Regions from separate parts of the Delftia sp. WSY_10 genome, predicted to be linked through region 2. Evidence: predicted binding sites of a transcription regulator. Region 2 holds the regulator's gene; the other holds the start of a gene.

Region 1 (7,034 bases), on a different contig from region 2:
GCGAGAACCAGCGCTGCTGAGCAGGATCGTTCTCGCGCAGAAAACCGCCGCGCGGCTCGCTGATGCGCAGCAGGCCGGACACCGTTACCTGGTCCTGGGATGCCTGCCCGGGCTGCGCCTGCCAGCGTGCGCGCTGCTCCGTGGGGATGAAGCCCCGGTTGACCAGCACCTGGCTGCCATCGTCCAGCTGCAGCGGCGTCAGCACCCAGAAGCCTGCTCCCAGCTCGGTCACGGCCTGGGTCAGCACGGTCTTGCCTGTCAGCCATTGGCCGCTGGCCTGCACGGCGCGGTATTCATGGTCGGCGGCCGTGATCTGCGGCCATTCGGCGGGCGGGGGCAGGGCAGCGGGTGCGGCGTGCACGCGCTGCTCCACGCGCTCTATGAGATCCAGCTTCCAGGCGCGGCGCTGCACCTGCCAGCTGCCCAGGAAGATGAAGCCCAAAAACAAGGCGATGCCCGCCGAGATGAGCATCGCCTGAGCGAGTGGGCCGCGCCGGCGCGATGCGCCTGCGCGGCTGGAGGGCCCGGAGTTTCCGGATGCGGTCAAGGCGTGACCACGGCCGGTGCCGTCTGCGCCGCAGGATCGGTCGGCATGGTGTGCTGGGGCATCATGTTGGTGTTCATGTGGAACATGACCCACAGCGTGCCTGCGATGCCGATGGCCACGAAGACCACGGTGAAGATGGTGGACAGCAGGGTCCAGCCGCCTTCGATCTTGCCGTTCATGTGCAGGAAGAAGACCATGTGGACCAGGATCTGCACCACGGCGAAGCCGCCGAGCACCATCACGGCCGTCGAGCGGTCAGAGATGATGTTGCCCATCACCAGCCAGAACGGGATGGCCGTCAGGATGATCGAGAGCACGAAGCCCCACATGTAGCCCGAGAACGTGCTGTGCGGGCCGGCATCGTGGTGGTGGTCGTCATGGCCGTGATGGTCGTGGTGACCGTGGCCGGCGTGGATGTCGTGTGCAGCCATTTACAGCACCCCCATCAGATAAACAAAAGTGAAGACGCCGATCCAGACCACGTCCAAGAAGTGCCAGAACATCGACAGGCACATCAGGCGGCGGTTGTTCTCGTGCGTCAGGCCGTGCTTGTTGATCTGGATCATCAGCGTGACCAGCCAGATCAGGCCGAAGGTCACGTGCAGGCCGTGGGTGCCCACCAGCGTGAAGAACGAGGACAGGAAGGCGCTGCGCTGAGGGCCAGCGCCCTCGTGCAGCAGGTGGGAGAACTCATAGAGTTCCAGGCCCAGGAAGCACAGGCCGAAGAGGCCGGTGATGGCCAGCCACATCTGCGTGCCGCCCAGCTTGCCCTGCTGCTTTTGCAGCATGGCGAAGCCGAAGGTGATGGACGACAGAAGCAGGAAGGCCGTGTTCATCGCCACCAGGGGCAGGTCGAACAGCTGGGCGCCCGTGGGGCCTGCAGCGTAGTTGCGGCCCAGCACGCCATAGGTGGCGAACAGCGCTGCAAAGATCAGGCAGTCGCTCATCAGGTAGAGCCAGAAGCCCAGAGCGGTGCCGTTTTCGGGATGGGGCTCCTCGGCGAGGTGGTACTCACGCGGGGCCAGGGCGGCAGCGCCGCCTGCGGTGTAACGGATATCAGACATGACGTGCCAGCTGTTGTGTGCGCAGTTCTTCCGTGGCCGCGACTTCCGCGGCGGGGATGTAGTAGTCGCGCTTGTAGTTGAACGTGTGGATGATCGACGCCAGCACGGTGGCGGCGAAGGACACGATGGCCAGGGGCCACATGTGCCAGATCATCGCGAAGCCGAAGACCGTGGACAGCGCAGCGATCACGACACCGGCGCCGGTGTTGGCGGGCATGTGCACGGGCTTGAAGCCGGTCAGCGGACGCTGGTAGCCGTGCTTCTTCATATCCCACCAGGCATCGATCTCATGCACCACGGGCGTGAAGGCGAAGTTGTACTGGGGCGGGGGCGAGGATGTGGCCCACTCCAGCGTGCGGCCTTCCCATGGATCGCCGGTTTCGTCACGCAGCTGGTCGCGCTTGAAGTAGCTGACCACGAGCTGCATCAGGAAGCTGCCGATGCCCAGGGCCACCAGGCCTGCGCCGCAGGCGGCGATGATGAACCAGATCTGCAGCGAGGGGTCCTCGAAGTGGTTGGCGCGGCGCGTCACACCCATCAGGCCCAGCACGTACAGCGGCGTGAAGGCCACCCAGAAGCCGACCAGCCAGAACCAGAACGAGCACTTGCCCCAGAACTCATCGAGCTTGTAGCCGAAGGCCTTGGGGAACCAGAAGTTGATGCCGGCGAACACGCCGAACACCACGCCGCCGATGATCACGTTGTGGAAGTGGGCGATCAGGAACAGGCTGTTGTGCAGCACGAAGTCGGCCGGGGGAACGGCCAGCAGCACGCCGGTCATGCCGCCGATGGCGAAGGTGCACATGAAGCCCACGGTCCACAGCATCGGCACGGTGAAGCGGATGCGGCCGCGGTACATGGTGAACAGCCAGTTGAAGATCTTGGCGCCCGTCGGGATCGAAATGATCATCGTCGTGATGCCGAAGAACGTGTTCACGCTGGCGCCCGAGCCCATGGTGAAGAAGTGGTGCAGCCACACCAGGTAGGACAGGATGGTGATACACACCGTCGCGTACACCATGGAGGTGTAGCCGAACAGGCGCTTGCGGCTGAAGGTCGAGACGATCTCGGAGAAGATGCCGAAGCACGGCAGGATCAGGATGTAGACCTCGGGGTGGCCCCAGATCCAGATCAGGTTCACGTACAGCATGGGGTTGCCGCCCAGGTCGTTCGTGAAGAAGTTCGTGCCGACGTAGCGGTCCAGCGACATCAGCACCAGGGCTGCGGTCAGGATGGGGAACGAGGCCACGATCAGCGCGTTGGTGCACAGGGCAGTCCAGGTGAAGACGGGCATCTTCATCAGGTTCATGCCGGGTGCGCGCATCTTGATGATGGTAACGATCAGGTTGATGCCCGACAGCGTGGTGCCGACACCGGCCACCTGCAATCCCCAGATGTAGTAGTCAAGCCCCACCCCCGGGTTCTGCGCCCCCAGGTTGGACAGGGCCAGCCAGCCGGAGGTGGAGAACTCGCCCAGGAACAGCGAGATCATCACCAGCACGGCGCCGCCCGTGGTCATCCAGAAGCTGAAGTTGTTCAGGAACGGGAAGGACACGTCGCGGGCGCCGATCTGCAGCGGCACCAGGTAGTTCATCAGGCCGGTCACGAAGGGCATGGCCACGAAGAAGATCATGATCACGCCGTGGGCCGTGAAGATCTGGTCGTAGTGGTGCGGAGGCAGGTAGCCCAGGTTGTCGCCGAAGGCCATGGCCTGCTGCAGGCGCATCATCAGCGCATCTGCGAAGCCGCGCAGCAGCATGACCAGACCGAGGATCATGTACATGATGCCGATCTTCTTGTGGTCGATGCTGCACAGCCAGTCGCGCCACAGCGGGCCCCACAGGCGGAACTTGGTGAGAAGGCCCAGCACGCCGAGGCCGCCGAGCACCACGGCGATGAAGGTCACCAGCACGATGGGCTCATGCGCCATCGGGATGGAGTCCCAGGTGATGCGTCCCAGCAGCCAGTGGGCCTGTGCCGGGGAGGTATGTTCAGACATATCGAGTCTCTTAGGTCGTTTTGGAACGGGCGGCGGGCTGGCCGTCGTCCGCTTCCGCTATCTGCTTATTGCTGTGCGCTGGCGGCCGAGCCGTCGCGCTGGTCCAGGAAGGCCACGACGCGGTCGGCGTTTTGCACCGTGCACACATCCTGGGGCAGGTTCATGCCCACGGCCTTGAGATAGGCTTCACCGCCTGCGGCATCGATGGCCATCATGTGGTGCATGCACATCTTGCCTTCCTCGACGCAGCGGTTGAGCACCTTGTCGTACAGGCCTTCGTCCACGGTGGCGAAGCGCTCGACCGGGTTGCGCTCGCTGGGCTTGACCAGATTCAGGTAGGTGTCGCGGTTCAGGGCCTTGCCTTCGGACTTGGCCTTGGCAACCCACTGCTCGAATTCCTCGTCGCTGAGGCCGTGGAACTTGAACGTCATGCCCGAGAAGCCGGCGCCGCTGTAGTGCGATGCCAGGCCGTGGAACACACCGGTCTTGTTGATCACTGCGTTCAGCTCGGTCTGCATGCCAGGCATGGCATAGATCATGCCGGCCAGGTCAGGCACGTAGAAGGCGTTCATCGTCGAGGTGGCGGTCAGCTTGAAGTGGATGGGACGATCCACGGGAGCGGCCAGCTCGTTGACGGTGGCGATGCCCTTTTCAGGGATGAAGAACAGCCACTTCCAGTCCATGGCCACGACCTGCACTTCCAGCGGCTTGACATCGGTGCTCAAGGGCTTGGAGGCCGAGACGCGGTCCAGCGGGCGGTAGGGGTCGAGCTTGTGGGTGCTGATCCAGGTGATGGCGCCCAGCGCGATGATGATCATCAGCGGCACGGACCAGATCACCAGCTCCAGCGTGGTGGAGTGGTGCCATTCGGGGTCGTAGTGGGCCTCGGTGTTCGACTGGCGGTATTTCCAGGCGAACAGCAGCGTGAGGATGATCACCGGGATGATGATGATCAGCATCAGCAAGGTGGCCGTGACCACCAGGTTGCCTTGCTGCGCGGCGATATCGCCGGCCGGGTTGAGCACGACGGCTTTGCTGCAGCCAGTGAGACTGGCTGTCAAAGCGGCCGCGGTGAGCCACGCAGGCCCACGGAGTTCCTTGATTTTTAGCATGCTAGGGGCGCAACAAGAGCGCGTTTACATAGAAACGCGGATTACAAGATCCGGGCAAATGTATTACGAAGTATAAATTTGTCCATTGGACATTTTGTCCAACGTCAAGGAGAAGCCGGGAACTTTCTGCTACCTGGCGGGGCAGGCAGCGGGGTCCCGGCGGCCCGGAGGCCGCATTTTTCGGCCGCGCGCAGCAGGAAAAACACCAAGTCCGGTCGAGGTGAAACCGCCTTGCGCCAGATCAAGCGAGGGCGTAGAACGGAGCTGTCAGTGAGACGAGACAAGGAGCATCCATCTATGAGCGGCCTCGACACAACTGCAAGCTTCCCCAACGGAAGCTACGAAAGCAAGGAATCTCTGTCCCGCGCCGACACCCACGAAGATGTCACGCCCAACGAGATCGCCGTCGGCGTGATTCTGGGGCGATCCTCGGAGTACTTCGACTTCTTCGTGTTCGGCATCGCCTGCGTGCTGGTCTTCCCGGCACTGCTGTTCCCCTATCTTTCCAAGCTTGACGGCACGTTGATGTCGTTCGGCATCTTCGCGTTGGCCTTCGTGGCGCGGCCGTTGGGCACGGCGCTGTCCATGGCCGTGCAGCGGCGCTGGGGCCGGGCGACCAAGCTGACGCTGGCACTCTTCCTGCTGGGCGTGTGTACGGTGGGCATGGCCTTCCTGCCCAGCTACCAGCAGGCGGGCGTGAACGCCATCATCGTGCTGGCGCTGCTGCGCATCGGCCAGGGCATTGCACTGGGCGGCTCCTGGGACGGCCTGCCGTCGCTGCTGGCCATGTCGGCGCCCCAGAACCGGCGGGGCTGGTATTCGATGATCGGGCAGCTGGGTGCGCCGCTGGGCTTTGTGCTGGCGGCAGGCCTGTTTGCCTTCACCTATGCCCATGTGGATGCCGACGAGTTCCTCAGCTGGGGCTGGCGCTATCCCTTCTGCGTGGCCTTTGCCATCAACGTGGTGGCACTGTTTGCCCGGTTGCGCCTGGTGGTGGGCCAGTCCTACACCGAGCTGCTGGCGCAGCGCGAGCTGGAGCCCATGGGCGTGGTGCCGCTGATGCGCGACGAGGGCCGCAACGTGGTCATCGGCGCCTTTGCAGCCCTTGCCAGCTTTGCGCTCTTCCACCTGGTGACCATCTTCCCGCTGTCCTGGATCTCGCTGTATTCGGACCAGTCGGTGAACCATGTGCTGGGCGTGCAGATCGTTGGCGCCTTCTGTGCGGCCGGCGCCATCATGGTTTCGGGCTGGCTGGCCGACCGAGTGGGGCGGCGCAACACGCTGGGCACCATGGCCTGCCTGATCGGCATCTTCAGCTTTGTGGCTCCCTGGCTGCTGGGCAGCGGCACCACGGGCAACAACGTGTTCATCATCGTCGGCTTCATCCTGCTGGGCCTGTCCTACGGGCAGGCGGCAGGCACGGTGACGGCCAACTTCCCCTCGCGCTATCGCTATACGGGCGCGGCCCTGTCCTCGGACATGGCCTGGCTGGTCGGCGCGGCCTTTGCCCCGCTGGTGGCGCTGGGCGTGTCCTCGCGCTTCGGACTGGTGGCGCTGGGCATCTATCTGCTGTCGGGCGCGCTGTGCACGCTGGCGGCGCTGGGCATCAACCGGGCCATCGAGACGCGCGACTGAACGGGCCCTCGCAAGCCAAAGGCCGGCTCTGCCGGCCTTTTTTGTCGCCGGGCCGCCCCAAGGCAAAAAGCTGGCCCCCTGGGGGGCAGCGGACCTTGAGAAGCAGGGGAGCGTGGGGCATTTTCCGTTGCGGCTCCGCCTCAGGGGTTTTCACCGTAGCGCTGCTTGAAGTCGAATTCGAGCCTGTCGCAGTCCTGCACCGATTCAAACTGCTGCGTCTTGCGCTCGGCCTCTGGCCGCGCGGTTTCCTTGCGGCAGATCTTGATGGTTTCGCGCTCCACCCAGCGCGCCTCGCCTTCGGGCGTGGACAGCAACTGGCCAGCCAGCATGAGCACAGCGAAGAAGGCCACGGGCAGGCCGATGAGCCAGGGCACGATGCGGCTTTTTGGCGGCTTGGGCGATTTCGGCGGTGTTGGCTGTTTGGCCGGATCGGATCCGTTGGCGCTGGCAGCGGGGGCCGGTTCGCTGGAATGAGGCTCGGGTGTCTGTGGTTGCGCCATGGTGTGCTTGCTGTGGTTCCGGCTGGCGATTATCCAGGGCGCCCATCGCGCGCAGTCTGAGCGGAATCAGGGAACGGCGAGATCGCCTGTGCTAGCCATCTCCCCCATCTCCTGCACCAGCCATTTCTCCAGCGCAAGAATGTCGGCCCTGCGGCCCGGATGGGGCGCCACCCACAG
Region 2 (7,034 bases):
TGCGCGCAGTGCCACGGCTCGGATGCACGCGGCGGCAAGAGCTTCCCCAACCTGACCGATGGCGACTGGCTGCATGGCGGCACGCCCGACAAGATCAGGGAAACCATCACGGCGGGCCGCATCGGCATCATGCCGCCCATGGCCGCTGCCGTCGGCACGCCCGATGATGTGCGCAACCTCTCGCACTATGTGCTGAGCCTGTCGGGCAGCCCGCACGACTCGCTCAAGGCTTCGCTGGGCAAGTCCAAGTTCACGGCCTGCGCCGCCTGCCATGGCATGGACGGCAAGGGCAACCAGGCCCTGGGCGCGCCCAACCTGACCGATGACATCTGGCTGCACGGCTGGGGCGAGGCCGCCATCACGGCCATGATCAACAACGGCAAGCACAACGAGATGCCTGCCCAGAAGGACAAGCTGACCGAGGCGCAGATCGCGGTGCTTGCCTCCTATGTCTGGGGCATGTCGCACAAAGACGGCGCAGTCCGTCAATAAGGACAGGGGGCGGCGCTGCGGCGCCGCCTTTTTGCCTTTTGAGTTTTCAGATATTCCAAAAAACCAAGGAACCCACCATGAAGCCCGAGAACGGGGATGATGCCGGGAAGCCTCCCCGCAAAGTCATTCCGATCACGCCTGCCGACCCGGACCCGGGCCAGCTGGTGTCGATGTTCGAGTCCGAGAAGAAGGTCTACCCGCGCTCCATCAGCGGTGTCTTCGCACGCTGGCGATGGGCTCTGGTATTTCTCACCCAACTGGTTTTCTATGGCCTGCCCTGGCTGGAATGGGGGCAGCGCCAGATGGTGCTGTTCGACCTGGGTGCGCGGCGCTTTTACCTGTTCGGGCTGGTGCTGTACCCGCAGGATTTCATCTACCTGGCGGGCCTGCTGATCATTTCGGCGCTGGCGCTGTTCCTGTTCACGGCCGTGGCCGGTCGCCTGTGGTGCGGCTTTTCCTGCCCGCAGACGGTCTACACCGAAATCTTCATGTGGGTGGAGCGCAAGGTCGAGGGCGACCGCAGTGCGCGCATGCGCCTGGACAAGAACGGCTGGACCTTTGAAAAGCTCTGGAAGAAGTCGCTCAAGCAGTTGCTGTGGATTGCCATTGCCCTGTGGACCGGCTTCACCTTCGTGGGCTACTTCGTGCCCATCCGCGAGCTGGGCGGCGAGCTGCTGGCGCTGCAGGGCAGCTGGCAGGTCTTCTGGGTGCTGTTCTACGGCTTCGCCACCTATGGCAACGCCGGCTACATGCGCGAGCAGGTCTGCAAGTACATGTGCCCCTATGCGCGCTTTCAGAGCGCCATGTTCGACCGCGACACCATGATCGTCAGCTACGACACGGGCCGGGGCGAGCCGCGCGCGCCGCGCACCAAGAAGGTGGACTACAAGGCCCAGGGCCTGGGCGACTGCATCGACTGCAAGATGTGCGTGCAGGTCTGCCCCGTGGGCATCGACATCCGCAACGGCCTGCAGTACGAATGCATAGGCTGCGGTCTGTGCATAGACGCCTGCAATTCCATCATGGACAAGATGGAGTATCCGCGCGGCCTCATCCGGCTGACCACGCAGAACGCCATGGCCGGCATGTGGCGGCGGGCCCAGGTGCTGCGCCGCATCTTCCGTCCGCGCGTACTGGTCTACTCGGCCGTGCTGATCGGCCTGAGCATGGCCATGATCGTGAGCCTGGCGCTGCGCCAGTCGGTCAAGGTCGACGTGATACGCGACCGGGCGTCGCTGTCGCGCATCGTCGCGGGCGGCAAGCTGGAAAATGTCTACCGCCTGCAGATCATGAATGCCACCGAGCAGGCCCAGCGCTACCGCATCAGCGCCCATGGCCTCGACGGGCTGGAGTTGGCGTCCGAGCAGGAGGTCGAGGTCGGCCCTGCCGAGACGCGCGGCATTGCGGCGCGGCTGCAGATTCCCTACGGTTCCGCCGAGCCGGGCTCGCACACCGTATTCTTCGATATCGATGCCGTGCATTCAGGCGCGGGACGCGCGTCCGAAAAGGCCGTCTTCCTGGTGCCCCGGTGATATGTCTGGCCGGCGCCGCCCAGGCTGCGCCGGCTGTTTGAAAGAAAGAGGTTATCCATGTCTTCCAGTCCCGCAGTCTCCGCGCCCGCCACGGCCCCTTCGCATCCGGACGCCGGCAAGCCCTGGTGGAAGTTCGCCCATGTCTGGCTCGTGGTGGCCGGCCCGGCCGCCGTCGTGGTGGCCGGCGTGGTCACGGCCGTCATTGCGATCAATGGCGCCGATCCCGTGATCGATCCTGACTATTACCGCAATGGCATCACCATCAACGAGCGTGCCGATGGCGTGCGCGAAGTGCCCAAGAGCCTGGCGCCCGCGGTCACCGGCCGCAACCACGCGGCCACGCCCGCGCAGGACCATCCCACGGACCGCTGAACGCAGGAAAATGCCGTGCACAAGGCCGCAGTCACGGCCTTTTTGCATGGTGGATGGCATCTCCAGCATGCGCGAGGGCCAAGGGTTTCCTACAGGCAGTGCAGGGTGCGCAGGGCTTGGCACGGTGCGAGGGCGGCGCGCACAATGAAAGCCACCCCTCGACAGCTCAAGGAGATCGCTGATGTTGGCCCAACGCTGGATGTGGATTGCCTGGCCGGCCTTTCTGGCCGCCGCCGTGATGGAGATGCTGGTATTCGCCTTCGTGGACCCGCTGGAGCTGCACTGGCTCGGCGACCTGGGCTGGTCGCGGCAGGGAATCTACACGCTGGCCTTCTTCGCCTTCTGGGGCGTGACCATGCTGTCCAGCCTCATGACCACCATGCTGGGACGCTCCACGCACGATCTCAACGACGGCGTGGTCTCCGAGCCGGACCCAAATCTGGCCATGCAGGGCCTGGGGCGCGATTGAACCTGCGTGCACTGCAATGGCAATGAACAAGGCCCGCGATCGCGGGCCCTGTTCATTGCCGGGGGGCGGGGCCTTGCGGCCTCACTGGCACTGCTGGCTGTTGACGATGCGCTTGAGCGCGTCCGTGTCCAGGATGCGCAGATGGCGCTGGCGCACCTCGATGATGTTTTCCTCGGCAAACTTCGAGAAGGTGCGGCTCACCGTCTCCAGCTTCAGGCCCAGGTAGCTGCCGATTTCCTCGCGTGTCATGCGCAGCACCAGTTCCGACTTGGAAAAGCCCCGGGCGTGAAGGCGCTGTACCAGGTTGAGCACGAAGGCGGCCAGCCGCTCCTCGGCACGCATGCTGCCCAGCAGCAGCATCACGCCATGCTCGCGCACGATCTCGCGGCTCATGACCTTGTGCACATGGTTTTGCAGGGCCGTGACCTCGCGCGACAGGTCCTCCAGCTTGTCGAAGGGCATGACGCAGACCTCGGCGTCTTCCAGCGCGACCGCATCGCAGGTGTGGTGGTCGTTGACGATGCCATCCAGGCCGATGATCTCGCCGGCCATCTGAAAGCCCGTGACCTGGTCGCGCCCGTCCTCGGTGGCCACGCAGGTCTTGAAGAAGCCCGTGCGGATGGCGTACAGCGAGGTGAAGGACTCACCGTTGCGAAACAGCAGGCCGCCGCGCTTGACCTTGCGGCGCGTGGCCACGATGTCGTCGATGCGCTGCATCTGCTCGGCATCCAGGCCCATGGGCATGCACAGCTCGCGCAGGTTGCAATTGGAACAGGATGCTTTGATGGTCTGAAGGTTCATGGAGTAAACATCAGCGGCGCAGCAGTGCGCCGGCGGTGACCTCGTGGATGGCGATGAGTTGGATCAAATTGTCGCAGCACTGCCGCGAACAACTCTTGATATGAGTCAAGGACGCGACCAATGGGCTGCGGCACAGTGGACGACATTAGAGGAAAAAACCCATGACCGCTGTCACCCCAGAGCTGCTGCGTCGCTTCGACGTACCGGGGCCCCGATACACCTCGTTCCCCACGGCCGATCGTTTCGTGGAGGCTTTCGGTGCTGAAGACTATATCCTGGCACTTGAGCACCGCAAATCGAGTACCGCAGCGCGGGCCATGCCTTTGTCGCTGTATGTGCATGTGCCGTTCTGCGAGTCGCTGTGCTACTACTGCGCCTGCAACAAGATCGTGACGCGCCACCACGATCGCGCTGCCGTCTACCTGGACTACCTGGCGCGCGAGATGGCCTTGCACACGGCCCATTGCGGCAAGGGCCAGGCCGTCAGCCAGCTGCACCTGGGCGGCGGCACGCCCACCTTCTTCTCGGACGATGAGCTGCGCACGCTGATGGCCCTGCTGCGCGAGCATTTCAAGCTGGAGCCGGGCGGCGAATACTCCATCGAGGTCGATCCGCGCACCGTCAGCGTCGAACGCCTGGCCGTGCTCAAGGAGCTGGGCTTCAACCGCCTGAGCTTCGGCGTGCAGGACTTCGACGAACAGGTGCAGATCGCCGTGCACCGCGTGCAGCCGGCCGAGCAGGTGTTCGCGCTGGTGGCGGCCGCACGGCAGCTGGGCTTTGCCTCCATCAACGTGGACCTGATCTACGGCCTGCCCAAGCAGACGCCCGAGTCCTTCGAGCGCACGCTGGCCCAGGTCAATGCGCTGCGGCCCGACCGCATCGCGCTCTATGCCTATGCCCACCTGCCCGAGCGCTTCAAGCCGCAGCGGCGCATCGCGGCCGGGGACCTGCCCCAGGGCGCCGACAAGCTGGCCATGCTCTCGCGCTCCATCGCGGCCTTCATGGACGGCGGCTATGTCTACGTGGGCATGGACCACTTCGCCTTGCCCGAGGACGCGCTGGCCGTGGCCAAGCGCCAGGGCCGGCTGCATCGCAACTTCCAGGGCTACAGCACCCAGCCCGACTGCGACCTGATTGCGCTGGGCGTGTCGGCCATCGGCAAGGTGGGGGCCAGCTACAGCCAGAACGCCAAGACGCTGGAGGAGTACTACGACGCCATCGACGCCGGCCACCTGCCCGTGGTGCGCGGCCTGGCACTGTCGCGCGATGATCTGGTGCGGCGCGCCGTCATCATGGCCATCATGTGCCAGGGCGCCGTGCTGTTCGAGCCCATGGAGCAGGCCTGGCTGCTGGGCTTTCGCGAGTACTTCGCCCCCGAGCTGGCGGCGCTTCAGGACCTGCAGGCCAAGGGGCTGGTGCAGATCAGCGACGAGGGATTCCAGGTCACGCCCATGGGCTGGTACTTCGTGCGTGGCGTGGCCATGCTGTTTGACCGATATCTGCAGGCCGACAAGAACCGGGCGCGGTTTTCGAGGATCATCTAGGCCCCATGCTGTTGTCGCTGCTCTGGACCGCTTTGATCATGGGGCTCGTCGGCGGGCCCCATTGCCTTGCCATGTGCGCCGCGCCCTGCGGCGTGGTCACGGGCGGGGCGGGGCAGGGCACGGTACAGGGTGGTGGGCAGGTGGTCGCCGTCCATGGACTGCAAAGCCGGCTGTGGCTGCGCACGGCGCTGTTCCATAGCGGGCGGCTGGCCGGCTATGCCAGCCTGGGCGCTGCCTCGGCGCTGGCCATGGAAAGCCTGTCCTGGCTCACCAGCCAGACCACGGCGCTGCAGCCGTTCTGGACGCTGACCCATGTCGCCGTGATGGCCTGGGGCCTGGCCATGATGGTGCAGGCCCGCCAGCCCGCCTGGCTGGAGTCTGCGGGCCGCGCCGCCTGGCGGCGCGTGCAGCCCTGGGTGTCCGCCCCTGGCGGCACGCTGGCGGCGGGCTATGCCTGGGCGCTCATGCCCTGCGGACTGCTGTATTCGGCCGTGCTGGTCGCCGCGCTCAGCGGTGGCCCCTTGCAGGGCGCATCGGCCATGGCGGCCTTTGGCGTGGGCAGCGGGCTGTGGCTGGTGGCCGGCCCCTGGCTGTGGCGGCTGGGCCGCCAGCGCCTGAACGGCCTGCGTGCCGAATGGGGCACGCGGCTGGCCGGCCTGATGCTGGTGGGCGTGGCCGTGTGGGCGCTGTGGATGGACCTGATCTACAAGCCCAGTCTCTGGTGCCGATGAACAACAGCGGGGGACAGACTTGGTCCTGAGGGTCGCGGATTGCCTGCAAGGCCCTCAGAACTGGAGATAATGCCCGAATCATCGGCTTACATTTGCCGATTCCTTCAGCCTCGGGGCCGTTGCCGCGCGTGAACCATTCCGTCCTCATCGATATCCGAGACCTCCGTCCGGGCATGTTTGTCCAGCTCGATGTTGGATGGCTGAACCATCCCTTTCCGGTCAGCAGCTTCAAGATCACCTCCAGCGCACAGATCCAGACCCTGAAATCCCTGGGCCTGGAGGCGGTGCGCTGCGTTCCGCACAAAAGCGACGCCTGGCCGGCCGAGGTGCGCACTCCGCCGCCGCAGCCGCTGCCCGCTGTGGCGGCCGCCGCAGCCGAACCCGCCGAGGAACCTGCACCCGCAGCGCCGCTGCTGCTGTCCGTGCCCAACTGGCGTGGCCGGCTGGAGGACTGCAATGCGCGCTTTCAGAAGGTGGAGCGTGGCTATGTGGCCATCGAAACCACCCTTGCCAGCGCGCCCGAGCAGGCGCGCATGCCCACCGAAGCCCTGGTCGACGGCTGCCTGGCCGAACTGGCCGGCCCGCAGGACGTGGCGATTCACCTCCTGTCCGATGGCGTTGGCAGCAACCAGAGCGTGCATGCCGTCAACGTGACCGTGCTCGGCCTGCTGCTGGGCCGGGCCCTGGGCCTGGAGGCTGCGCTGCTGCGCGACCTGGGCCTGGCGGCGCTGCTGCACGATGCCGGCAAGCCGGTGGCCGGCGCCGAAGGCATGCACGGCCTGGCCCTGGAGTCTTCCGTGCCCGACGCGCTGCGCGACCGCTACGAGCGCCATGTGGGTGAATCGGTGGCCATCGCCATGCGCATGGGCCTGTCGGCCCAGGTCACCACCGCCATCGCACAGCACCATGAATGGGCCGACGGCACGGGATTCCCGCTGAGCCTGGTGGCCGAGGACATGGAGCTCACGGGCCAGATCCTGGCCCTGGTCAACACCTATGACCGCCTGTGCAATCCCGGCGATGCGCATACGCCGCACACGCCGCACGAGGCGCTGTCCATGCTGTTCAGCCGGCTGCGCGACAAGTTCGCCGC

The links. The regulator FNR, encoded in region 2, switches genes on or off when oxygen is low (the NO sensors DNR and NnrR bind a similar motif). The targets are predictions, from matches to a motif close to TTGATNNNNATCAA.
Region 1: cyoA (ubiquinol oxidase subunit II) is a predicted target of FNR. The motif match lies at 4,817-4,830, and genes of this name have one in related genera.

The regions. Positions count from the first base shown of each region.
Region 1 covers NZ_JBICKY010000035.1:173,299-180,332, reverse strand. Annotated here, with positions in the region: gene ACF8ML_RS16575 (SURF1 family protein) at 1-472, opposite strand, end outside; gene cyoD (cytochrome o ubiquinol oxidase subunit IV) at 544-978, opposite strand; gene cyoC (cytochrome o ubiquinol oxidase subunit III) at 979-1,611, opposite strand; gene cyoB (cytochrome o ubiquinol oxidase subunit I) at 1,604-3,610, opposite strand; gene cyoA (ubiquinol oxidase subunit II) at 3,676-4,722, opposite strand; gene ACF8ML_RS16550 (MFS transporter) at 5,020-6,357, shown strand; gene ACF8ML_RS16545 (hypothetical protein) at 6,498-6,731, opposite strand; gene ACF8ML_RS16540 (hypothetical protein) at 6,924-7,034, opposite strand, start outside.
Region 2 covers NZ_JBICKY010000015.1:345,601-352,634, reverse strand. Annotated here, with positions in the region: gene ccoP (cytochrome-c oxidase, cbb3-type subunit III) at 1-492, shown strand, start outside; gene ccoG (cytochrome c oxidase accessory protein CcoG) at 570-2,024, shown strand; gene ACF8ML_RS08015 (FixH family protein) at 2,082-2,396, shown strand; gene ACF8ML_RS08010 (hypothetical protein) at 2,578-2,865, shown strand; gene fnr (fumarate/nitrate reduction transcriptional regulator Fnr) at 2,947-3,666, opposite strand; gene hemN (oxygen-independent coproporphyrinogen III oxidase) at 3,828-5,210, shown strand; gene ACF8ML_RS07995 (sulfite exporter TauE/SafE family protein) at 5,216-5,941, shown strand; gene ACF8ML_RS07990 (HD-GYP domain-containing protein) at 6,115-7,034, shown strand, end outside.